DNA from 4 places in the Comamonas sp. 4034 genome. Region 1 is predicted to be linked to each of the others. Evidence: predicted binding sites of a transcription regulator. Region 1 holds the regulator's gene; each other region holds the start of a gene.

Region 1 (5,695 bases):
GGAACGCGCGCAGGCTCGATGACCAATGTGCTGCAGGTGGTGGAATTCCTGGCAACCCAGGGCTGATCCGATACCGAATACGGATATCGTGCAGAACCACACCGCCAAGCCCGCAACATGCGGGCTTTTTTCATCGCTGGGGGCTGTGCCTTGAAAGGCGCCCGTGTCGCAAAAGGCGGCAAGCTGACACGGCCAAGCAAAAGCCATTGCCTGCTGTAAGCAGGCGGATCGGGGGCGGTCAAGCAGGCTTTCCGGACATTCCGGCGCCTCTGCATCGCAGGGAACGTGGGTGATTTCCGCAGCGCTGGCGGCAGGCCCCTCAGCATGGCTACAATGGGTAAGAGCAAGATTCATGCCTTATGAGACCTAGTATTTTTTCCACCCTGTTGATGGCGGCTGTGCTGGCGCTGCCATTGCTGTCGCACGCCGAGCGCGCCGACCGCACCAAGCCCATGAACATCGAGGCGGACAATGGTACGCACGATGAGCTCAAGCAGACCAGCGTCTTTACCGGCAATGTCGTGGTGACCAAGGGCACCATCATCATTCGCGGCGCCCAGTTGACCGTCAGCCAGGACCGCGATGGTTACCAGCACGGTGTGGTGACGGCGGCGCCCGGCAAGCTGGCGTTCTTCCGCCAGAAGCGCGACACCGCGCCCGGCGCGCCGTCCGAGTTTGTCGAAGGCGAAGGCGAAGTCATCACCTACAACGGTCGCGACGATACCGTGCACTTCGAGCGCCGGGGCGAGTTGCGCCGCTACCGTGAAACCACCCTGACCGACCAGGTCAGCGGCTCGGTCATCGTCTACAACAACCTGACCGACACCTTTACCGTGAATGGCCAGAAGGGCGAGCAGACGGCAGAAACCAAACCCGGCGCGCCCAAGAATGGCCGCGTACGCGTGATCCTGACGCCCAAGGCCGATGAAAAGGCCGATGCGAAAGCGGACGCAGGCAAGGCCAAGCCCGCTGCGGACGACAAGGAAAAGCTGCGCCCGAGCACCCAACTCAATGACGGAGCCAAGTGACCGTGGCTGAAACTTCGTCGGGAATCTCGGTCAACGCCAAGGCGGCAGCCAGCGACCATCGCAGCCAGCTCGAAGTGCTGCACCTCGAAAAATCCTATGGCAGCCGCAAGGTCGTCAAGGATGTGTCGCTGTCGGTGCGCAAGGGCGAGGTCGTCGGCCTGCTCGGCCCCAATGGCGCGGGCAAGACCACATCGTTCTACATGATCGTTGGCCTGGTGCGCAGCGATGGCGGCGACATCCGCATCGACGGCCACTCGGTGGCCAACATGCCGATTCACCAGCGCTCGCAGCTGGGCCTGTCGTATCTGCCGCAGGAAGCATCGATCTTCCGCAAGCTCAGCGTGCAGGACAATGTGCGCGCCGTGCTGGAGCTGCAAAAAGGCCCCAATGGCAAGCCATTGCCACGCGATGAGGTGGAGCGCCAGTTGACGGCGCTTTTGCAGGAGCTGCGTGTAGAGCACTTGCGTGAGTCGCCGGCCGTTGCACTCTCTGGCGGCGAGCGTCGCCGTGTCGAGATTGCACGGGCGCTTGCCACGCAGCCTCGTTTCATTCTGCTGGACGAGCCGTTTGCGGGCATTGACCCGATTGCGGTGATCGAGATCCAGCGTATCGTCGCTTTTTTGAGAGACCGTGGCATCGGCGTGCTGATTACCGACCACAACGTGCGCGAAACCCTGGGCATTTGCGACCACGCCTGCATCATCAGTGATGGCAAGGTGCTGGCAGCCGGGACGCCGCAAGAGATTGTGGAAAACGCCGATGTGAGGAGGGTGTACCTGGGTGAGCATTTCCGCATGTGATGCACGCAGACCTGGCTGGCAACGCGTTGTTCGCGCGGTGGCTGGCCGGTCACACAACCGTTTCATAGCAAGCGCATACATTGCCATGCAAGGGGGCTCGCTATGATGCCCTCGCTGTCACTGCGCGTCTCGCAGAACCTCACGCTCACGCCGCAGCTGCAGCAGTCCATCCGGCTTCTGCAACTGTCCACGCAGGAGTTGTCGCAGGAAGTGGAGCAGATGCTCGACGAAAACCCGTTTCTGGAGCGGGATGCGGAGGAGGCCGCTGCAGAGCCGGACGCCGCAGCAGCGCCTGCCGATGCGACGGGTGCCAGTGCGGATGCAGGTGATGAGCGCGCGGAAAATACTTCTGAAAAGATAGCTTCTTCCGCAGACTCAGTAGGCACGGAAGCTGATTTTGAGCCAGATTATTCTGCAGGCGAAACCCTGGACTTTGCCGCTGGCAAGGAAACCGGTGCCGACGCCGAAGCCGCTGCGGGCGACTCTGCCTCCGACTGGGAAGAGTGGGGCGGCGATGTGCCAGCCCGTGCCAGCGCTGGAGATGACGAAGACGAAACCCCCGCATCAGACCGCAGCTCGGTACACATCAGCCTGCAGGACGTGCTGCACCGCCAGGCGCTGTCGCTGCGGCTGTGCCCGGAAGACCGTGCCGCGCTGTACTTTCTGATCGAATCCCTGAACGACGACGGCTACCTGGAAGAGACCCTGGCCGAGCTGGCGCAGAGCTTTGGCGATGCCTCCGATCCGGAGGCCTATGACGCGCTGCTGCACCACCTGACCGTGGCGCTGCGCCTGCTGCAAAGCCTGGAGCCGGTGGGCGTGGGCGCTCGCACCCTGGCCGAATGCCTGGCGCTGCAGATCAAGGCCCGTCAGCGCCTGCTGGATGAGGAAGGCTCTGCCCACCCCGAGGCTGATGCGCTCGCCCTGGAGACTGCGCTGCTCGTATGCCAGGAATCGCTCGACCTGCTGGCGCGCCGCGATGTGCGCAAGCTCATGCAGCTGACGGGTTGCAGCGAAGCTGCCGTGCGCAGCGCGCTGGCGGTGATTGCAAAGCTGGAGCCACGCCCGGGCCGCCCCTATGCAGACGTTGACCGCAACGCCATCATCCCCGACATCATCGTGCGCCCCAGCAACGAGCGCGGCCTGCCCGTGCCGGGTTTCAGCGTACAGCTCAATGCCGAAGTGATGCCGCGCCTGCGCGTGCAGGAGGTGTATGCCAACGCCCTGCGCAGCCACAAGGGCAGCGAAGGCCATGGGGCGCTGCAGCAACGGCTGCAGGAGGCGCGCTGGTTCATCAAGAACATCCAGCAGCGTTTCGACACCATCCTGCGGGTGTCGCAGGCCATTGTGGAGCGGCAGCGCAACTTCTTCGTGCATGGTGAGCTTGCCATGCGCCCTATGGTGCTGCGCGAGATCGCCGATGAGCTGGGCCTGCACGAATCCACCATCAGCCGCGTGACCACGGCCAAGTACATGGCAACGCCCCAGGGCACGGTTGAGCTCAAGTACTTCTTTGGCTCGGGCCTGGGCACCGAAACCGGGGGCAGCGCCTCCAGCACGGCGGTGAAGGCGCTGATCAAGCAGCTGCTGGACGAGGAAAACCCGAAAAAGCCGCTGTCCGATGCCAAGATCGCCGATCTGCTGCAGGAGCAGGGCATCGAGTGCGCGCGCCGTACGGTCGCCAAGTACCGCGAAGCCTTGCGTATTCCGGCGGCCAGCCTGCGCAAGACCTTGTAGATTGCTATTATTTGTGTAGCTTATCGCGCTTGATGGGCGGGTGCCAGGGGCCAGTTTTGCCTTATTTCTTGCCCGCTGCAGCCTTGCGCTTGGCAAACAGCGCGTCATAGCTGGATTCGCGGAACCCCGCCAGCCGCTGGCCGTCTGTCAGCAGCACCGGTACGCCCCGGCCGCCGATCTCTGCAAAAGCGGCCTTGCCGTCTGGCGTGTCGATATCGATTTCACGGTAGGCGATCTGGTTTTTGGCCAGATAGGCGCGCGCGAGCCGACAGTAGCCGCACCATTGCGCCATGTACAACACGGCCTGGCCATGCTGCACCACCGCCTTCTTCGCGGTCGCCTTGCCTGCGGGTGCCGGTGGCATGCCCGGCACGATGCTGATCGGCAATTGCTCCTGCTGCAGGGCCTGGGCGTTGCCTTCGGCAGGGGGCCGGTCGCTGTAGACCACCTTGCCGTCGGCCCCCACCGTTTTGTACAGCGTCTGCGCACCTGCGAACGGGTAGATTGCAATCAACAACAACGTAAGGCAAAAGGAACGCATGGAGTCTCCAGGGAGGCACTGGGGGGCCAAGCCAATCATATAAAAGAAAAAAGCCGCTGGGCATTTGCGCACCAGTGGCTTTTTTCAGTGATCAAGATTGGGCCCATCAAGCGGGCCACAGCCACCATACAAACAGCGCTGCCACGGCCAGCATCAGGCCGAACTTGGTGAGTTTGTAGGCGGTTTTGTTCCAGGCCTTGTAGCGGCGGCGCCACTGGCCCATGTAGAACGAGATTTTGAAGATGCGGCTGATGAAGCCGCGCGGGTCGCCCTCATTGTTGGGCGAGCTGGCGGCAGCGACCACATTCTTGCCCAGCCAGTGGTTGAGCCACTGGGCAAAGCCGTTGGTCATGGGGCGCTCCACATCGCAGAACAGCACGATGCGGTTGCCTTCGCTGCGGTTTTCTGCCCAGTGCATATAGGTCTCGTCGAAGATCACGCCTTCGCCCTCTCGCCAGCTGTACGGCTGGCCATCGACTTCGATCATGCAGCGGTCGTCGTTGGGGGCCAGCACGGCCAGGTGGTAGCGCAGCGAGCCCGCGTACGGATCGCGGTGCAGGTTGAGCTTGGCGCCGGGCGGCAGCTCGGCAAACATGGCGGCCTTCACATTGGGGATGGCCTTGACCAGCGCCGTGGTCTTGGGGCACAGCTCCATGGCAGAGGGGTGGGCGTCGCCATACCACTTGAGGTAGAAGCGCTTCCAGCCGGTCTTGAAGAAGGAGTTGAAGCCCGCGTCGTCGTTGTTGGCCGCCGCCTTGATCTGCATGTTCTTCTGCAGGTTGATGGCTTCTTCGCGAATTTCGCGCCAGTTGGCCTGCAGCGGTGCCAGCTCCGGGAAGGTGCTGGTGGGCAGGTAAGGCGTGCGCGGCACCTTGCTGAACACCAACATGAAGACGTTGAACGGCGCCGTGAAGGTGGAGTGGTCAAACAGCTGGCGCAGCACCTTGTGCCGCACCTTGCCACGCAGGTGCATGTACAGGCCGCAGCCAAAGAAGAGCAGCACCAGGGCCAGAACAATGATTTTTGCCATAGCCGCCGATTTTACCGAGGGCATTGCGGCCCGTGCTGCGCAATCGCAAAGCACGGGCGTTTCGTAATATCAAAAACAATAGCTGATGGCGCTTGGTGGATAAGCGCTGGAGGCCAAAAACAGCCTCAATAGCTACCGAGTGCTGCTTTGCTTGCCCTGCTTGGCAAACGCCGCCTTGAGGCGCAGCAGCATTTCCTTGTTCAGCAGGCGTTGCTGGCCGCTCCAGTGCGTCATGGCCTTGTCGGCGTCGGCCTTGAGGCGGTTGGCCGTGGCCCAGTCGCCCTGCTCTGCGGCCCAGATTGCGTATTCGGCGATCACATCGAAGCCGCCCGATTGCTCGCGCACGAAATCAAAGCTCTTGCGCGCCATCTCCTGGTCGCCCAGCATCGCGTAGGACTTGGCAATCAGCAGGCCCACGGGCTCTGCGCGGTAGTGCACATCGGTCTGCGCAATGGTCTTGAGGTATTGCAGCGCGGTGCGGGGCTCACCCGCATGGTAGGCGGCTTGCGCGGCGCCCCAGCGGATGTCCTGGTCAGTGGCAAACGGGCCTTTCATTGCC
Region 2 (5,695 bases), on a different contig from region 1:
GTGTTCGACGTGGCAGGTGCACAGCCCAAACTGGTCAACTCCATCAAGACGGACAAGGGCGCGCACGCCTTCCGTGCCACGGGTGACGGCCGCCATCTGTTTGTCAGCAACCGCGTGGCCAACACCATCAGCAAGCTCGACATGCAAAGCCAGACCGTGGTGGACAAGTACCCGGGCCCCAGCGGTCCCGATTGCATGGATGTGACGCCTGATGGGCGCTATATCTATCTGAGCTCCCGCTGGGCGGGCAAGATGAGCGTGATCGACACCAAGGAACGCAAGGTGGTGAACCAGGTCAAGGTTGGCAAGTCGCCGCACGGCATCTGGACCTTGGACCATGCTCCGCGCTGATACGGGCCGCGCATGCGTCTGAGCACTCTATTTTTGATAGCTGCTGGCGCTCTGCCTATGGGCGTAGGAGCGAAAAATCATGCAAACTCGGCAGCCAGTTGCAGCAAACCCGTCTATCTGACGCTGGATACCGGCCACATGGGAGTGGCCGACAGGATTGCCGAGGTGCTGCAGCAGGAAGATGTGAAAGTCACCTTTTTTGCCGCCAACGAGCGCACCAAGGAGGGTGACGGAAGCCTGGGCGAGCACTGGGCCCCCTGGTGGAAGGCGCGCGCAGCCGAAGGCCATGCCTTTGCCTCGCATACCTGGGACCATGTGTACTGGCGTGCCGATGGGAAGACGGAGCAGGGCGCTGTGCGCAGCTTTACGGTGCGCCCATCGCAGGGGCCTCTTGCGGGCAAGACTGCGGTGATGACCGTGCCCCAATACTGTGCCGAAATCAAGAAATCCGAAGACCGCCTGCAGCAGATCACCGGTACCAAGCCACTGCCGCTGTTTCGCGCGCCTGGCGGCAAGACCTCGCCCGCGTTGATTGCTGCGGCGCAAAGCTGCGGTTACGCCCACGTAGGCTGGTCGCCCGCCGGTTTTCTGGGCGATGAATTGCCCAGCGACAAATATCCCAATGCCATGCTGCTGGACAAGGCGCTCAGAAACATCCGCTCCGGCGACATTCTTCTGGCGCATCTGGGCATCTGGGACCGCAAGGATCCTTGGGCGCCTGCCGTGCTGCAGCCGCTGATCCAGGGCCTCAAGGCACAGGGCTTCTGCTTTGCCACCCTGCGCGATCACCCCCAGTACCGTGAATGGATTCGCAGCCATTGACGGCCTTGATCAGCGGTTTTTTGGCACACTGAATGGGCTTGCCGCGCGCAGGCACAGGTAATTTCTAGCTATGGAATTCTTCAGCTCTCTTTTTGACAATGCCCAGCAATGGGTGTTTGAACAGGTGTTCCAGCCGCTCCTGTTCAATATGGGCCTGGCCAACTTTCTGGAAGATGGCTACACCGCCGCTGGCTGGTTTCTGGTGGGCTGCCTGCAGATTGTCATCATGGTGCTGGTGATTGCGCCGCTGCAGCGCTGGCGCCCGGTGGAGGCGGTGACCGACAAGCACGCCATCCGCATCGATATTCTCTACACGCTGATCCACCGCCTGGGGCTGTTCCGCCTGGCGCTCTTTTTTTCCATCGACCCCCTGTGGGATTGGCTGGTAGGCAGCCTGCGCATGCAAGGGTTTGAGACCTGGCATGTGGACGCACTCTGGCCGGGCGTGACCGATGTGGCCTGGGTCAGCCTCTTGATCTATCTGGTGATTTTCGACTTTGTAGCCTACTGGATCCACCGTGGCCAGCACAGCTTCGTCTGGTGGTGGAAGCTGCATGCACTGCACCATTCGCAGCGCCAGATGACGATGTGGAGCGACAACCGCAACCACCTGCTGGACGATATCCTGACCGACAGCATTCTGGTGCTGGTCGCCGTGCTGATCGGTGTGGCCCCGAGCCAGTTTGTGGCCATCGTCGCCATCACCCAGTTGAGCGAGAGCCTGCAGCATGCCAATCTGCGTGTATGGTTTGGCAGGTTGGGCGAGCGGCTGTGGATCAGCCCACGCTTTCACCGCCGCCACCATGCGATTGGCATCGGGCATGAGTCGCCAGCCAAGGGTTTGGAGGGAAATACGTCTGCAGCGCAAGACAGTCAAGCGCATAATGCTATAAAAAAAGAAGCGGGCAACACTGCAAAAGCCCGCCCGCGCCTGGGAGGCTGCAACTTCGGTGTGTTGCTGCCCTGGTGGGACATGCTGTTTGGCACGGCCAATTTTGAGCTGCGCTACGACCCGACCGGCATCCGCGACCAGGTGCAGCCCAACAGGCAAGGCCAGTTGCGCGACTACGGCAGCGGTTTCTGGAGCCAGCAGTGGCGCGGGGTGCTCCGGCTGCTGAACAAGGCCTGATACTTGTCCTGGTGCTTACAGGCGCGCCTGGGGGCTGTGGGGCGCTGAATCGACAGGGCTTGCCGTTGCCGGTTAGCATGATCATCGGTTTTTAATGCATAAGGAACCCCTCCCATGTCCCAAGGCTCCAGCCTGATGCTTGATTCTTTCTGGCGCGCTGCAGCGTACTGCTTTCGCCCCAAGGTGATTGCGCTGTCGCTGGTGCCGCTGGTCGTGATGCTGCTGGTGCTGGGCGGCTGGAGCTACTTCTACTGGACGGCCAGCGTGGCAGCGGTGCAGCACTGGGTGGAGACCATCGGCTGGCTGCGCACCATGTTCAGCTGGTTTGGCGGCAGCGGCACCGAAGGCTTTGCCGCTGGCGTGGCGCCATTTGTGGTGCTGGTGCTGATGACCCCGATGGCGGCCGTGCTGGCACTGCTCATCATCGCCTTGCTGATGACACCGGCGCTGGTGCGCATGGTGACGGAGCAGCGTTTTGCCACGCTGGCCAAGAAGCACGGTACAGGCCTCGTGGCCAGTGTAGTGTGGGCCTTGGGGACATCAGCCGTAGCCGTGGTTGCCTTTGTGGTCACGATGCCGTTGTGGCTGATTCCTTCCCTTGTGCTGGTGGTGCCGCCCGTCATCTGGGGCTGGCTGACCTACCGGGTCATGAGTGTCGACGCACTGGCTGAGCACGCGAGCAAGCCCGAGCGCGATGCGCTGCTGCAGCGCCATCGCTGGCCGCTCCTGCTGATGGGCGTGATCAGCGGCTATATCGGCATTGCGCCCAGCATCGTCTGGGCCTCGGGCATCGTCTTCACCATCGGCTTTGTGGTGCTGGTGCCGCTGGCGGTATGGATCTACGCCATCACCTTCGCATTCTCTTCGCTGTGGTTCATCCATTTCGGGCTGGCTGCCCTGCAGGCCTTGCGTGCAGAGCAGGGCGAGATGCCGGTGGCGGAAGCGCAATGGGGCGATGACAAGGCCTTGGAGGGCGCGCTTCCTGCAGACGAGCAGCCAGAGAAGTGACCAAATCGGTGCGCGGTAGAATATAAATTGCACCAATTTGGTGCAATTTAGCGTCAAAACTGTGCATCGTGCCGAGGCTTGTGCGTGGACGGCAAATTGCACCGAGGTGGTGCGATAGCAGGGTGGGGGCCGGCCAGGGGTTGTACAAATTCCCCTGCAACGGCTGTCCCAAGCTGGCAAAGCGCGGTACAGTCACGCTCGGTACGGTGGCAGGCCGGGCCGGTTAGTTGCCGGCAACATGGACCGGGCAGATGTCATAAAACTGGCACGTAATCTGCTTTAGTCTTGCCACAGTCTTTTTATTGATGTTTTTCTTTGGAGCTATAGATGGCCAAGAGCGTTGCAGATGTGATGAGCATGTTGGACGAGAACGAGGTCAAGTTCGTTGACCTGCGTTTCACCGATACCCGTGGCAAGGAGCAACACGTCACGGTGCCGATCTCGCACTTTGACGAAGACAAGTTCGCCTCGGGCCACGCTTTCGACGGCTCTTCGGTTGCCGGCTGGAAGGGTATCGAAGCCTCGGACATGCTGCTGATGCCCGATCCGAACACCGCCAACATCGATCCATTCTTTGACGAAACCACACTGTTCCTGCAGTGCGACGTGATCGAGCCAGGCGACGGCAAGGCCTATGACCGCGATCCCCGCTCCATCGCCAAGCGCGCCGAAGCCTACCTGAAGGCCTCTGGCCTGGGCGACACGGCCTACTTCGGTCCCGAGCCAGAATTCTTCATCTTTGATGGCGTGCGTTGGAGCACCGAACCCAACAACCCGTTCTACGACATCGAAGAATACGAAGCCCCCTGGAACAGCGGCACCAAGTTCGACTCCGGCAACCGTGGTCACCGTCCACGCGTCAAGGGCGGCTACTTCCCCGTTCCTCCTGTCGACAGCACGCAGGACATGCGCGCGGAAATGTCCCTGCTGCTCGAATCGCTGGGCATCCCCGTCGAAGTTTTCCACCACGAAGTGGCAGGCGCCGGCCAGAACGAGCTGGGCACCCGTTTCTCGACCCTGGTTGAGCGCGCTGACTGGACGCAGGTGCAAAAGTACGTGATCTGGAACGTGGCTGACACGTACGGCAAGACGGCAACCTTCATGCCCAAGCCTTACGCTGGCGACAATGGCTCCGGCATGCACGTACACCAGTCCGTCTGGAAGGACGGCAAGAACCTGTTTGCTGGCGACGGCTACGCGGGTCTGTCGGATTTCGCGCTGTATTACATCGGCGGCATCATCAAGCACGCCCGTGCCTTGAACGCCATCACCAACCCTGGCACCAACAGCTACAAGCGCCTGGTGCCTGGTTACGAGGCTCCGGTGAAGCTGGCGTACTCGGCCAAGAACCGCTCGGCATCGATCCGCATTCCTTACGTGAGCAACCCCAAGGGCCGCCGCGTGGAGGCACGCTTCCCCGATCCGCTGATGAACCCATACCTGGGCTTTGCTGCACTGCTGATGGCTGGCCTCGACGGCGTGGAAAACAAGATCCACCCAGGCGAAGCAGCTACCAAGGACCTGTACCACCTGCCACCTGAAGAAGACAAGCTGGTGCCTACCGTGTGCCACAGCCTGGATCAGGCGCTGGAAGCCCTGGATGCAGACCGCGCCTTCCTGACCAAGGGTGGCGTGTTCAGCGACAGCATGCTTGACGCCTACATCGAGCTGAAGATGAGCGAGGTGACCCGCTTCCGCCAGGCGGTGCACCCTGTCGAGTTCGACATGTACTATTCGCTGTAAAGCACCAAGGAGCAAGGGCGGCATTGTTGCTGTCCTGCTGCAAAACGGCCTGTATTGCACAGGCCGTTTTTTTCTGCCCCGTTTTGATATAAAGTTGATAGCAAAACTATGGCATGGGCCGTGCGATGTGTGGTCAAGGTGCTGCGAATCTGTAACAGTAGGAACTGTTATTCATGGTCAGCCTCTGTTTGTCTATACACTGCCTGTGCACGCCGCAGCAGTTGCCCGCGTTATGAAACGTGATTGCAGCTGGTATTTGTTTGCTGTTGCAATGGGGTGCTGGAATCTTTGATGTACAGATTGGCGTGATACTTGCCACTGTGGAGTGAATGGGCGAATCGAGGTTATGCATATCAAGTGGTTGTTTTTGGCGGTTGCAATGGCGGGTGCACAGGGCGCTGTGGCGCAGGATCGCATCTATCGCTGTGGCAATGAGTACACCAATGACGCGGCCAAGGCGCGCCAGCGGGGGTGTGCCCAGATCGAGGCTGCCAATGTGACCATCGTGCAGGGAACGCGCCCGCAAGGTGGCGCAGGGGCGGCCAGCCCGGCGCCCGCGCCGTCTGCAGCCGCGCCACGTCCGGCCCGCGCGCCGGCAGCCGCAACGCCTGCGCCACGTTCCACCTCGGCAGAGGGCCGCGC
Region 3 (5,695 bases), on a different contig from region 1:
TCGAGGCGCCGCGATTTCTGGCCGTAGATCTGCAGGCCCAGCACGTCGCTCTTGATCGGCCCGGCCAGGTAGAAATTGCTCTGGTACATGTCGCCCGAGCGGGATGATTCCTGCTGCGTCGTCTCCGCGCTCACCGTTCCGGTCCATTGCTTGGCCACCTTGCGGGTGATGATGTTGATCACCCCGCCCATGGCATCGGAGCCGTAGAGCGACGACATGGGCCCGCGCACGACTTCGATGCGCTCAATGGCAGACAGCGGCGGCAGCCAGCCCTGCTCAATACCGGCGCCATCGCTGTTGGGGCGGGTTTCGCGCGAGTTCTGTGGTTTGCCGTCCACCAGGATCAGCGTGTAGTTGGCCCCCATGCCGCGAATGCTGATGTCGCTGGAGGAGCCGCCGCCCGTCAGCACCACACCCGGCACATCCTTGAGCGCATCGGTCACATCCCGGTAGGCTTTTTTCTCCAGCTCCTGGCGCGGAATCACCGTGATCGACGCGGGCGCGTCTTCCACGGCCTGCTCAAAGCCGGAGGCCGTGACCACCATGGTCGCCAGCGTGCTTTCTGCCGCGCCGCCCGTATCTGCCTGGGCCACGGTGACAGCGGCTTGCTGCTGCTCGGCGGTCTGCGCCAGCGCAGCGCCTTGCAGGCCGGCCGCCGCCATCGCCAGCGCGACGGCTCGCAGCCGGTGCTGGCCGGTTGCCAAAGGCGAAACAGAGGTGGAAGAAAACGGACGTGCCAAAGCAGCGCCCACCGCAGCAAATGCGCAGGAGGACATGGGTAAGCTCAAAACTAGTGGTAAACAACAGTCACGCGGCAGCGCTCCACGGGTTGCGCGAGCCAGTCGCGATCAACCTGGAAGCTGGCAACGGACCAGCGAACATTCGCTTGTTGTGAGGGCTGCGGCCACGGTGCTCGGAGGGAGTCCGTCCTGGCTACACACGCCCGCTAGTGAGGCGTGAAGAATGGCAGCGATTGCACGAGGGCAAGTGCCATATGGCTGGGCAAAGGGAAAACGCGAATTGCCTGAATTGTAATGCGAACAATTCTCATTATAAACATGAATGAAGAAGTGTTGCCGAATGTGAAGACATTGAATGGTGGCGAACTGCATCAGCTTCTTCGGAATCAGGCTTGGGAGCACAAAAAACAGCCGCTGGCGCTTGCCTGTCCTGCGCAGCAGATTCAATCTTGATAGCAGACTCAGCCTGCGCCCAGCCGCGCGGCAAGCCACCCCAGCCAAAACAGCACAAAGCCGATCAGCCCGCCCACCAAGGTGCCATTGATGCGGATGTACTGCAGATCGCGGCCGATGTTCCACTCGATCAGATCGCTCAGCTCCTTCGCATCCCAGCGCTTGACGGTATCGGCAATGTGGGTGCCGAAGAACTGCGAAATCTCGGGCGCCAGGTCACGCACCCAGATCTCCATGCGCTCGTTCAACGAAGCGCGCAGGGCATCGTCGGCGGACAGCGATTTGCCCAGCCACAGCCCCATGCCCCGCACATTGCGCGCCACGGCCGAATGCTCATTGGCCAGGTCGCGCTGCAGGCTGGCGCGCAGGCTTTGCCACAGCTCCTGCACATACTGGCCAACGGCGGCGTCGTGCTGCAGGTAGCGGCGCACTTCCTCGCCCTTCTGGTGCCATGCGGGGTCGTTCTCCAGGCGGGCGATCCATTCCTGCATGGTTTCGTCGAACTTGGCGCGCAGCACATGGCCGGGGTTGTCGGCAATGGCATCGAGCAGATGCTCCAAGCTGCTGGCGATCATGGCCGAGCCCTTGTCGCTCAGCCAGCCGGTGGGCAGCATCTTTTCCTTCAACGGGTGCTCGGTCTTGAGCCAATGGGCAATCGTCTGCGCCATCAGCTCCCGCGTCTCGGCTTCGCGCAGCAGCTCCACCAGCTTGTCGAGCGCCTGCTCCAGCAGCACCTGGTGGCGGCCCTCATGGGTCAGCACAGTCAACACCCTGGACAGCGACTTGGACAGATCGAGCTGCCCCAGCAGCGTGCGCAGCGCCAGCTTGATGAAGCGCTCCACCTGCGCATCCTGCACCGTGGCCAGCGCAGCGGCCGCGAGGCGCGCCACCTGGTGGCCCAGCAGCTCGGCATTGGCGGGCGAGCGCAACCACTGCGCCATCTTGTCGGCAGGCTGGTGCGTGCGCACCAGTTGCACCAGCGAGTCACCGTCAAGAAAGCGTTCGCGCACGAACACGGCCAGGTTCTCGCCGATGCGGTCCTTGTTGCGCGGAATGATGGCGGTGTGGCGCGAAATCCAGGGAATGAGAATGTGCTTGAAAAGCGCCGACACGGCAAACCAGTCGGCCAGCGCGCCCACCATGCCCGCCTCGGTCATCGCGCGCAGGCAGCGCAGCGCCAGCTGCCAGCGCTCAGAGTGAGCAAAGGGCTGGCCCAGGCTCCAGCTGGCCAGCACAAACAACATTGCCACTGCAATCAGCAGCAGCAGCGGGGTACGCTTGGCGCGGCGCAGCAGGTTCTGCTGCTCTTCTGTCAGAAGCATCGGCATGGGCCCACTGTAGCGGCAAGCGTCGGCAGTTGCCAAGTCGGCCAGAACCCCTCCTTTGCCACACGGCGCGAGGCGCCGGTTTCAATTCCGGCCCATTTCTGGCCATCGGAATTGGCCCAGCTCCCGGTGGAATTGCAAAGTATGGACAATGGCGGCCATCCACTTTCAAGGCCAAGCATGATCGATACCAACAACACCGACCGCCCCGCACTGCCCGACCACCTGTCCATCGACCCCAAGAGCCCGCATTTTGTGCGCGAGGTGTTCAGCCACGACATCGGCATCCGCTTCAACGGCACCGAGCGCAATGATGTCGAGGAATACTGCGTGAGCGAAGGCTGGGTGAAGGTGCCCGCTGGCAAGACGGTGGACCGCAAGGGCCGCCCACTGCTGATCAAGATCAAGGGCCTCGTTGAGGCGTATTACAAAGACTGACGCCAGCCGGCACCGAGCGGCATGACGCTCGGTGCCGCCGCGCCAGCCTTCAAAAAAGTGAGCTGCCTGCGCTTGCTCCTCAAGACATTCAACGGATATTTCCATTGAAGTGCCCTGAAGACCTGCGCAGGCAGCTCTTTTTTTATTGCTGTGCAGCGGCGTGGGAGATGGGCCGCATCAGGCCAGAGCTTCGGCGGGGCCGAAGAACTCGTAGCGCACCTGCTTGTCGGGCACGCCCAGGCTGTGGAGCGAGCGCTTGAGCACGCGCATGAACGGGCGCGGGCCGAGGAAGTACACGTCCGCATCGCGCGAAGCGGGCAACCATTCGCCCAGACGCTGCTCGGTCAAATAGCCTTCGGCATCGACCGCGTCCTCCGGCACCGCGCGGTCATAGCAGTAGTAGCGTGTGAGCTGCGGGTGTTCGGCAGCCAACTGGTCGATGCGCTCGCGGAAGGCATGCACCGAGCGATCTCGCGCGCAGTGGATGAACGTGACCGGGCGCTGGGCCGCCAGCGCGGTGGCCAGCATGGGCAGCGTAGGCGTGATGCCGACGCCGCCGCTGATCAACACCAGCGGCTTGCTGCTTTCCTGCAGCGTGAAGTGGCCTGCCGGAGGGAAGAGCTGCAGCGTGTCGCCCACCTGCACCTGGTCGTGCAGAAAGTTGGACACCTTGCCACCCGCCTCACGCTTGACGCTGATGCGCAGGCTCCTGCCGTTGGCCGGGGCCGAGAGCGAATAATTGCGGCGCTGCTCCACGCCGTCCACCACGGCACGCAAACCGATGTACTGGCCCGGCAGATGGGCGATCACCGCACCGCCATCGGCGGGCACCAGATAGAACGAGGTGATCTCGGCGCTCTCCTCCACCTTCTTCTCCACCTTGAAGGCGCGCTCGCCGCGCCAGCCGCCTTCTGCCTCGGCCGTACGGTCGTACACGCTGCGCTCGGCAGCGATCAGGATATCGGCGAGCCGCTGGTAGGCAGCACCCCAGGCTGCGATCACCTCGTCGGTGGCAATTTCGGCGCCCAGTACCTCGCGGATGGCGCGCAGCAGGCAGGTGCCGACGATGGGGTAGTGCTCGGCCTGCACCTGCAGCGCCACATGCTTGTTCACGATCTGCGCGGGCAGGTCGCCCAGATTCTCCAGCTTGTCGATGTGCTTGGCATACATCAACACACTATTGGCCAAGGCGCGCGGCTGGGCGCCGCTTTGCTGGTGGGCCTGGTTGAACAGCGGGCGCACCTCGGCGTACTCGCCCAGCATGATCTTGTAGAAATGCGTGGTCAGCGCCTCGCCGCCTGTCTCCAGCAGCGGTACGGTGGATTTGACGATCTCTTTTTGACGGTCAGTCAGCATGCTTACTCCTTGCGTGTATTCATCTTCTGTAGTGCAGATAGCGTGCCAACACCATTCTTGAGGAATATCAATGTGCTGCACAATGATTGCAGTCATACTGACAACCCGAAAATGCAGTGCTTTTGACATCACAGGTCGTTTTGACATCATCCAAAATCCTCAACGCGGTGATTCCCCTGGTGGCCGATCTGGCACAGGAGATGCCCGAGCGCGAACGGCTGCGCCGCCTGCTGGCTGCGCTGCGCACCCTGTTGCCTGCAGATGCCGTGGCCCTGCTGCGGCTCGAAGGCGAATGGCTGCGGCCCGTCGCCATGGACGGCCTGGTGCCCGATGCCCTGGGCCGGCGCTTCAAAGTGGCCGAGCACCCGCGCCTGGCGCAATTGCTGGCCGCCGGCCAAGCCATGCGCTTTGCCCCCGACAGCCCCCTGCCCGACCCTTATGACGGGCTGATCGCCCACAGCCTGCACCAGGGCCCGCTGCATGTGCATGACTGCATGGGCTGTGTGCTCCAGACCGGTGGCCTCGCCTGGGGCCTGCTCACACTTGACGCGCTGCAGCCCGGCCGCTTTGAAGGCAGCCAGGCGCTGGAGTTGCTGCAGGCCTTCAGCAACCTGGCCGCAGCCACGGTTGCCACGGCAGAGCGTGTTCAGCAAATATCCCAGGTGGCCCGCAGCGCCAATGCGCCCGCCACACGCGGCCCCGCCCAAGGCGCACACGGCATGCGGCAGATCCTGGGCTCGAGCCCCGCCATCCGCCAGTTGCAAAAGCACATTGCCCTGGTCGCCGCCAGCGACCTGGCCGTGCTCATCACCGGCGAGACCGGCACCGGCAAGGAACTGGTGGCCCAGGCCGTGCACGCGCAATCGGCGCGCGCAGACCGCCCGCTCATCAGCATCAACTGCGCTGCACTGCCCGACAACCTGGTGGAAAGCGAGCTTTTTGGCCACGTGCGCGGCGCATTCACGGGCGCGCTGGCCGAGCGACGCGGCAAATTCGAGCAGGCGCACCAGGGCACCCTGTTTCTCGATGAAGTGGGCGAGCTGTCGCTGCCCGTGCAGGCCAAACTGCTGCGTGTGCTGCAAAGCGGCCAGTTGCAGCGCCTGGGATCGGACCGCGAACACCAGGTGGACGTGCGCGTGATCGCCGCCACCAACCGCGACCTCGCAGATGAGGTGCGCGCCGGTCGCATGCGCGCCGATTTCTACCACCGCCTGTGTGTCTACCCCCTGGTGGTGCCGCCGCTGCGCGAGCGCGACAGCGACACGCTGGTACTGGCCGGCAGCTTTCTTGAAGAAAACCGCTCACGCCTGCAACTGGGCGGGTTGCGGCTGGATTCTGCCGCGCAGGCCGCGCTTCTGCGCTACCCCTGGCCCGGCAATGTGC
Region 4 (5,695 bases), on a different contig from region 1:
AAAAACTGAATATCCTTCCCATTCAGCGCACTAAAGATCAACTCTGTTCTTTCTCGTGGATCTTCAGGCATAGGAGTCCAAACATATTTCGGCCCTGTCCAACTACGCTGCCTCCACTGTAACTCTGGGGCCTTCGACAAGTCCTCGTCCGTAACATCTCCGGCTGCCACGACCTCAAAGCCATCTACCGCGAAAACAATAAATACTGGACGTGCAGCTGTAATTGCATGCATACCATATACAAGCGCAGAGGCTTGAATGATCGCAACGACTATATAATCTCGAAATAATACCGAACGCGTTTTTTTTGGCGTGTAAATTACCAAGCTAATGAGCGGCCCCAGTATAAAATCAGAAATCGTTACCAGAAGAAAAAGTTTGGCCCCCCCCAGCATTTGATGAAAAGGAGCAGGAAACCAAATTTTAAATACTAGTAAAGCACAAAGCGCCGCCACAATAAGCGTAATGAGCAGATGCACAGTCGCAGCTCTAAGCTTGCCAAGCAAGATTTCGCGCTGCATCATTTGTAGCTTTCAAAGGCTTCTGGTAGTACTTGGCTTCTCAGTTCTTCGCATGTTTTTCTTACATCCTCTTTGCTGTCCTGCCATCTATTGCAAAATAACAAAACTGCACCGCTCATATTTTTTATATATCTATTTTTTCCGAAGTAATAAATATCCTTTTGCGCGTCCACAGTTGCTTTTGCCTTCGAATAATCACCAGTCAAATACTCAATTGTTGCCCTTTGCAAAGCGACCGGCACTCGTTGTCCTGATCCGAAATACCATTCGGCTATCTTGTTATATTTAGCCGCTGCCTTTAGATCTCCATCAAACGCAAGTTTGGCATTTGCATAGTCCATGAGTGATCCGCCGACTTGCTCAGACGTCAACCCTAAATCAATCAGCATTTGCCTTCCATTTTTAATCGATTGAAAGTCTGGCATTGCGTACATAATACCTTCCATGTACTTCACAGCTTCTGCATCACCCTTTCTAGTCAAAAGATTGGCATATAGAATCTGCTCCGGCACCCCAAGACCTCCATTAATCTCTTTGAGACGCTCGATTTCTTTCTCAACTAAATCAAAACGTTCTTCTGTCAGTGCAGCTTGCATATAATTGTAGCTAACCACACCTGCATCAGGTGTAGATTGATGCGCCCACGCCCATAAATTCAGCGGTGTTTTCCAAACTGGAATTGTTGTAATTGTCACCAAGCTCGCAAGCAACAGCCACCCGACCATACCAACTGTCACCATTAACTTCATTGCTCTGGCAGAAATATAATTTCTCAAAAATCTGATCTTCCTCAGCTCTAATGACGCAACAAAAATCCCCAAAAAGGCGAGCGGCAATGTCATGAATCGGTCTTGCACCAAGCTACCTGCTATCCATAGCGGAATGATGTGAAGCACCAGAGAAAAACTGATCAAGGAAGCTAAAAGCATCCACGCCCAGACCTTGCCCTTCCATACCGCCTTCCATATTGAGAAAGCTATAAAGAAAGCCATCAGCGGGTAGATTACTAAACTATAACTAGACCACCAATCCAAATCGCCATAAGGATAAAAAAGACTAATTCTACCAAAAGGAAGGAAGGCAAGAATTGCATACTCTTGCAATGTTTGCATTGGGAGCAATGTTTTTACAATGGCTTCAAAATGCTGAAAATTGATTGTGGAATGATAGATTCTCGAAACCGTTACTGTCCGAAGAATGCCATATAAAACACCAAAAACAATTAATGCAAAGAATGTTTTTCTCTCTTGCGAAAAAATTTTTATGATGGAACTCAGTCCCTTTTCAGTACCGCTACTTGAAGCCAAGCCAACGCATATTAATAAAAATGGTAAAACAACTCCGAGCTCTTTTGATAAAAGCGCCAAAATAAAACAAAAACCTATAACTAATGACTTTAACCATCCAGTTATTTTCTGGCTAACGAATATACAGCACGCCAACAGACAGAACGTCGTGCACATCACATCAAATCGCCCAGACACCCATGCAACAGCTTGAATTAAAGCAGGGTGAACTGCATAAAAGCCGGCTGAAAAAAGAGCACGAATCTGGACATTTTTAAATCCTGCTTTTTCCAAGATTTGGCATGCCAGCCAATATACTAGAATGACGTTCAGTGAAAATAGCAATAAATTAATTGCATGCGAAATAACAGGATTTTGACCAAATATATGAAACTCGATGAACCATGTTAAGAAAATCACGGGGCGAAAATATGTTGTCCCTTCTAGCACTGGTTGAGATATCAGACCCCAGCTCAGTGGCTGCGTCATCAAATCGTTCTTATCCAAAAATATAACACCGTCGTCCCACACATAAGCAAAACCTAAACTCTGCGCGTACAAACACCATGTCAATGCCAATAAAAGCAGTATGGCCGCCTTTTTTTTGTAATACCATTCATTCGACATGTGAATCATCCATTAAATTTTTAAGCAAACACGAAATAAAGGCCCTAAAGGGCCTTACGTTGAGTCAATATTTCATGTAAATTATGGTTTACACGCATTTGGCAGATATTTTGTCTCAATAGTCGTACCACTCCCGGTATAACCATCTAAAGAGGTATTTCCGCATACCCATGCAATACCTCCATTACCAGTACTAAAAGTCAAACGCTGCCCATTGGCCTTGCCAGTTGTCATGTATGCAGAAATTATTCCTGAAGGAAAAGTGCCACCAATTGTTGCCGCCACCGACGCATATTTTCCAGCAACTGTAGCATTGAGCTGCCCCGTGCCAGCAGTGACTGCGGGTCCCACTAGAGTGGGCCAGGTATTTTTGTCAGTTGCCCATTCCGCCAACGGGTTTTTCAAACCGGCCACCATTTCAACCGCATCTACCACCTGACTGCGAGTCAAGTAATCTTGATATGCAGGCAAAGCCACAGCAGCCAGAATTCCGATGATCGCCACGACGATCATCAATTCGATCAAGGTAAATCCCTTGCTTTTCAGATTTATCATCATGCCCCCCGATATCGAAATAGAAAGGGGGCCGTAGCCCCCTTTTTTTAACTTAAGCCGCAGCCTTATGGCTTGCAGGAGTTTGGCAAATACTTGGTTGCAATCGTGGTATTCGCGCCAGTTACACCATCTACTGTCGTATTGCCGCATGCCCAAGTGCTGCCGCCGTTGCCAGTAGTCAGCGTAAGGTTTGTACCAGATGCCTTGCCGGTTGTCATCGCTGCCGTGATTGTACCCGCTGGGTAAGTACCACCAATAGTGGTATTTACGGTCGAATACTTACCAATGACGGTTGCATTCAATTGACCAGTGGTCGCAGTTACAGTAGGACCAACCAGCGTAGGCCATGCATTCTTGTCAGCGCCGTACTCTGACAGAGGGCTCTTCAAGCCACCAGACAAGGTAACGGCTTCAGCCACTTGACCGCGGGTGATGTAATCTTGATATGCAGGCAGCGCCACAGCAGCCAAAATACCGATAATCGCCACAACGATCATCAGTTCGATCAGGGTGAAACCCTTTTGCATCTTACGCAGCATGTTGAAACCTCTCTATGGAATCTGTATTGAAACTAGTAGCCAGATCACAGCGACTTGGCTTGTGAGTAGTAGTGCAAGCGCCGTGCCAACTTTTGGCGGTGAGCATCAGCTTGCGTGAGGCTGACAAAACTGCGGCTTTTTGTTAATTGATTGTTGCAAACAGGCATTTTTGTCACATTCGGCCTGGCTCGACATTTTTGTCATTTCGCAGACCATCCGCCAGCCGGCCTCAACCTCCCCCTCTCAAGTGACAACGGCACCCGAAGGTGCCGTTGGTCTAGAGATTGAAGGAGTGAGCAGACAATCATCAACTCAAGAACTCATACTCCATGCCCGCCAACTCAATCTTGTCGCCACCTTTGACCACCGCTTCGGTAGTGCTCAGTGCGCGACCATTGAGCTTGGCATCGGTAGCACCGTCTACCTTCGAGACCACGTAGCCCTTGCCGCGTCTGGTGAAGGCCACTACTGCGATGCCAGGGCGGCCTACGGCGGTCACGATCTTGGAGAGCATCACATCTTCATCAGCACCCTTGACTGCGCGCAGGTGGGCACCAGCGTTATAGGGCGATTCCTCATGATGGGGAAATGCTGCGGGCGACGTGGATGGGCCTTCTTCATGCGACTCGTTCTCGGGCAGCATGTGGGGCACGGGGACGGACAGCGCTTCGGTATAGAAGCCGCCATTGGGCGAGCCGGTTTCCGGTGCAATGGAACTCATCAGAAAGCGGATGCGGCATTTGCCGATGTCGAGCAGATCGCCGCTTTGGAGCACCTGGCGGCGGATCTTGATGCCATTGACCCGGGTGCCGTTGGTGCTGCCCAGGTCTTCCACCACCACGATGCCAATTTTCTTTTCATAGGTGAATGCCACATGCTCCCCACTGACAGCCATGTCAGTGAGGATGATGTCGTTGGAGGAACGACGGCCCAGGGTAGTTCTGGACTCTTTGAGCACATAGTCCTGAACCACCATACCATCTAAAGAAACTATTAATCTTGGCATGTTGATTTACCTCCGTGTAATTATACGTAAAATCACAATGGAGTTGCCGGTCTTGATAGTTTTGTTAACAAACGATACGTATCGTCGCTCACGCGTGGGTTTCGGGCGCAAAAAAAGCGCCCTCGGGCGCTTTTCTGGAAGATGGTTGCGAGGGCAGATCAGGCGGCTTTCGCCTCGCCTCGCTTTTGCAGCCACAGGCCCAGCCCCACCACCAGTGCAGCACCTGCAGCAGCGGCAATGTAGTGCAGCGCAGGATTGGCCTCGACATAGCTGTGCAGCAGTCTGTCGTTCATGATTGTTTCGCCGCCAACCCAGCCGATCAGGCCTGCGCCCAGGATGACGATCACGGGGAAACGCTCCATCAGCTTGATCATCAGTGTGGAGCCAAAGATCACCAGAGGGATGGAGATGGCCAGGCCCAGGATGAGCAGCACCATGTTGCCCTGCGCCGCTGCGGCTACGGCAATCACGTTGTCCAGGCTCATCACCAGGTCGGCAATCAGGATGGTACGGATGGCAGTCATCATCGAGCCGGTGCCCTTGGATGCGCCTTCGTCGTCTTCATTGCTGGTCAGCAGTTGCAGACCAATCCACAGCAGCAGGCAACCCCCGACGATCTGCAGGAAGGACAGCTCCAGCAGCTTGGCGGCCACCACAGTCAGCACAATCCGCAACACCACGGCGGCGCCGGAGCCAAACATGATGGCTTTTTTCTGCTGCTCAGGCGGGAGTGAACGTGCTGCAAGGGCAATGACAACCGCGTTGTCGCCCGAGAGAATGATGTTGATCCAGATGATCTTGACCAGCCCGATCCAGAAGTCGGGGTGACTGAGGTACTCCATTTTGCGCTCCGTAGTTATGAATGCAAAGACGCCAGATCATGGAGATCTGGCGTCTTCTTTTTAGTTGGAGTACGCAGTGTAGCGGCGCAAACCGCTCTTTACATGCGTAATTTTGCGTAGATACCGCTCGGAGCCTCTTTACGGGTACGCGGAGGCTCCGTCCACGTTCTTACTTCAGCAAGCCCTTGAGCAGGCGGCCCATTTCGGATGGGTTGCGGGTAATGGTGAAACCGCACTCTTCCATGATGGCCAGCTTGGCATCAGCCGTGTCAGCGCCGCCGGAGATCAGCGCGCCTGCGTGGCCCATGCGCTTGCCGGG

What was found. Region 1 encodes sigma-54, which starts transcription at its own class of promoters, with help from an activator protein. Its sites were predicted from a motif close to TGGCANGNAANCTGCTTT; they were not measured.
Region 2: the regulator sigma-54 is predicted to act here: its motif matches at 3,574-3,591, upstream of glnA (type I glutamate--ammonia ligase).
Region 3: the regulator sigma-54 is predicted to act here: its motif matches at 4,343-4,360, upstream of hmpA (NO-inducible flavohemoprotein).
Region 4: the regulator sigma-54 is predicted to act here: its motif matches at 3,599-3,616, upstream of ABIE32_RS00485 (pilin).

What each region holds. Positions count from the first base shown of each region.
Region 1 is NZ_JBNDIT010000002.1:37,786-43,480, forward strand. Features, by position in the region: gene ABIE32_RS02715 (thiol:disulfide interchange protein DsbA/DsbL) at 1-66, shown strand, start outside; gene lptA (lipopolysaccharide transport periplasmic protein LptA) at 360-1,028, shown strand; gene lptB (LPS export ABC transporter ATP-binding protein) at 1,052-1,828, shown strand; gene rpoN (RNA polymerase factor sigma-54) at 1,931-3,565, shown strand; gene ABIE32_RS02735 (glutaredoxin domain-containing protein) at 3,627-4,106, opposite strand; gene ABIE32_RS02740 (aspartyl/asparaginyl beta-hydroxylase domain-containing protein) at 4,213-5,136, opposite strand; gene ABIE32_RS02745 (hypothetical protein) at 5,269-5,695, opposite strand, start outside.
Region 2 is NZ_JBNDIT010000015.1:28,909-34,603, forward strand. Features, by position in the region: gene ABIE32_RS15850 (YncE family protein) at 1-351, shown strand, start outside; gene ABIE32_RS15855 (polysaccharide deacetylase family protein) at 409-1,173, shown strand; gene ABIE32_RS15860 (sterol desaturase family protein) at 1,244-2,302, shown strand; gene ABIE32_RS15865 (EI24 domain-containing protein) at 2,417-3,310, shown strand; gene glnA (type I glutamate--ammonia ligase) at 3,638-5,053, shown strand; gene ABIE32_RS15875 (hypothetical protein) at 5,433-5,695, shown strand, end outside.
Region 3 is NZ_JBNDIT010000019.1:30,244-35,938, reverse strand. Features, by position in the region: gene ABIE32_RS17880 (ligand-gated channel protein) at 1-776, opposite strand, end outside; gene ABIE32_RS17875 (hypothetical protein) at 1,059-1,193, shown strand; gene ABIE32_RS17870 (DUF445 domain-containing protein) at 1,202-2,521, opposite strand; gene ABIE32_RS17865 (DUF3297 family protein) at 2,699-2,956, shown strand; gene hmpA (NO-inducible flavohemoprotein) at 3,134-4,312, opposite strand; gene norR (nitric oxide reductase transcriptional regulator NorR) at 4,453-5,695, shown strand, end outside.
Region 4 is NZ_JBNDIT010000001.1:107,783-113,477, forward strand. Features, by position in the region: gene tfpZ (TfpX/TfpZ family type IV pilin accessory protein) at 1-521, opposite strand, end outside; gene ABIE32_RS00475 (ArnT family glycosyltransferase) at 521-2,434, opposite strand; gene ABIE32_RS00480 (pilin) at 2,516-2,989, opposite strand; gene ABIE32_RS00485 (pilin) at 3,055-3,528, opposite strand; gene ABIE32_RS00490 (FHA domain-containing protein) at 3,836-4,534, opposite strand; gene ABIE32_RS00495 (TerC family protein) at 4,693-5,376, opposite strand; gene sucD (succinate--CoA ligase subunit alpha) at 5,546-5,695, opposite strand, start outside.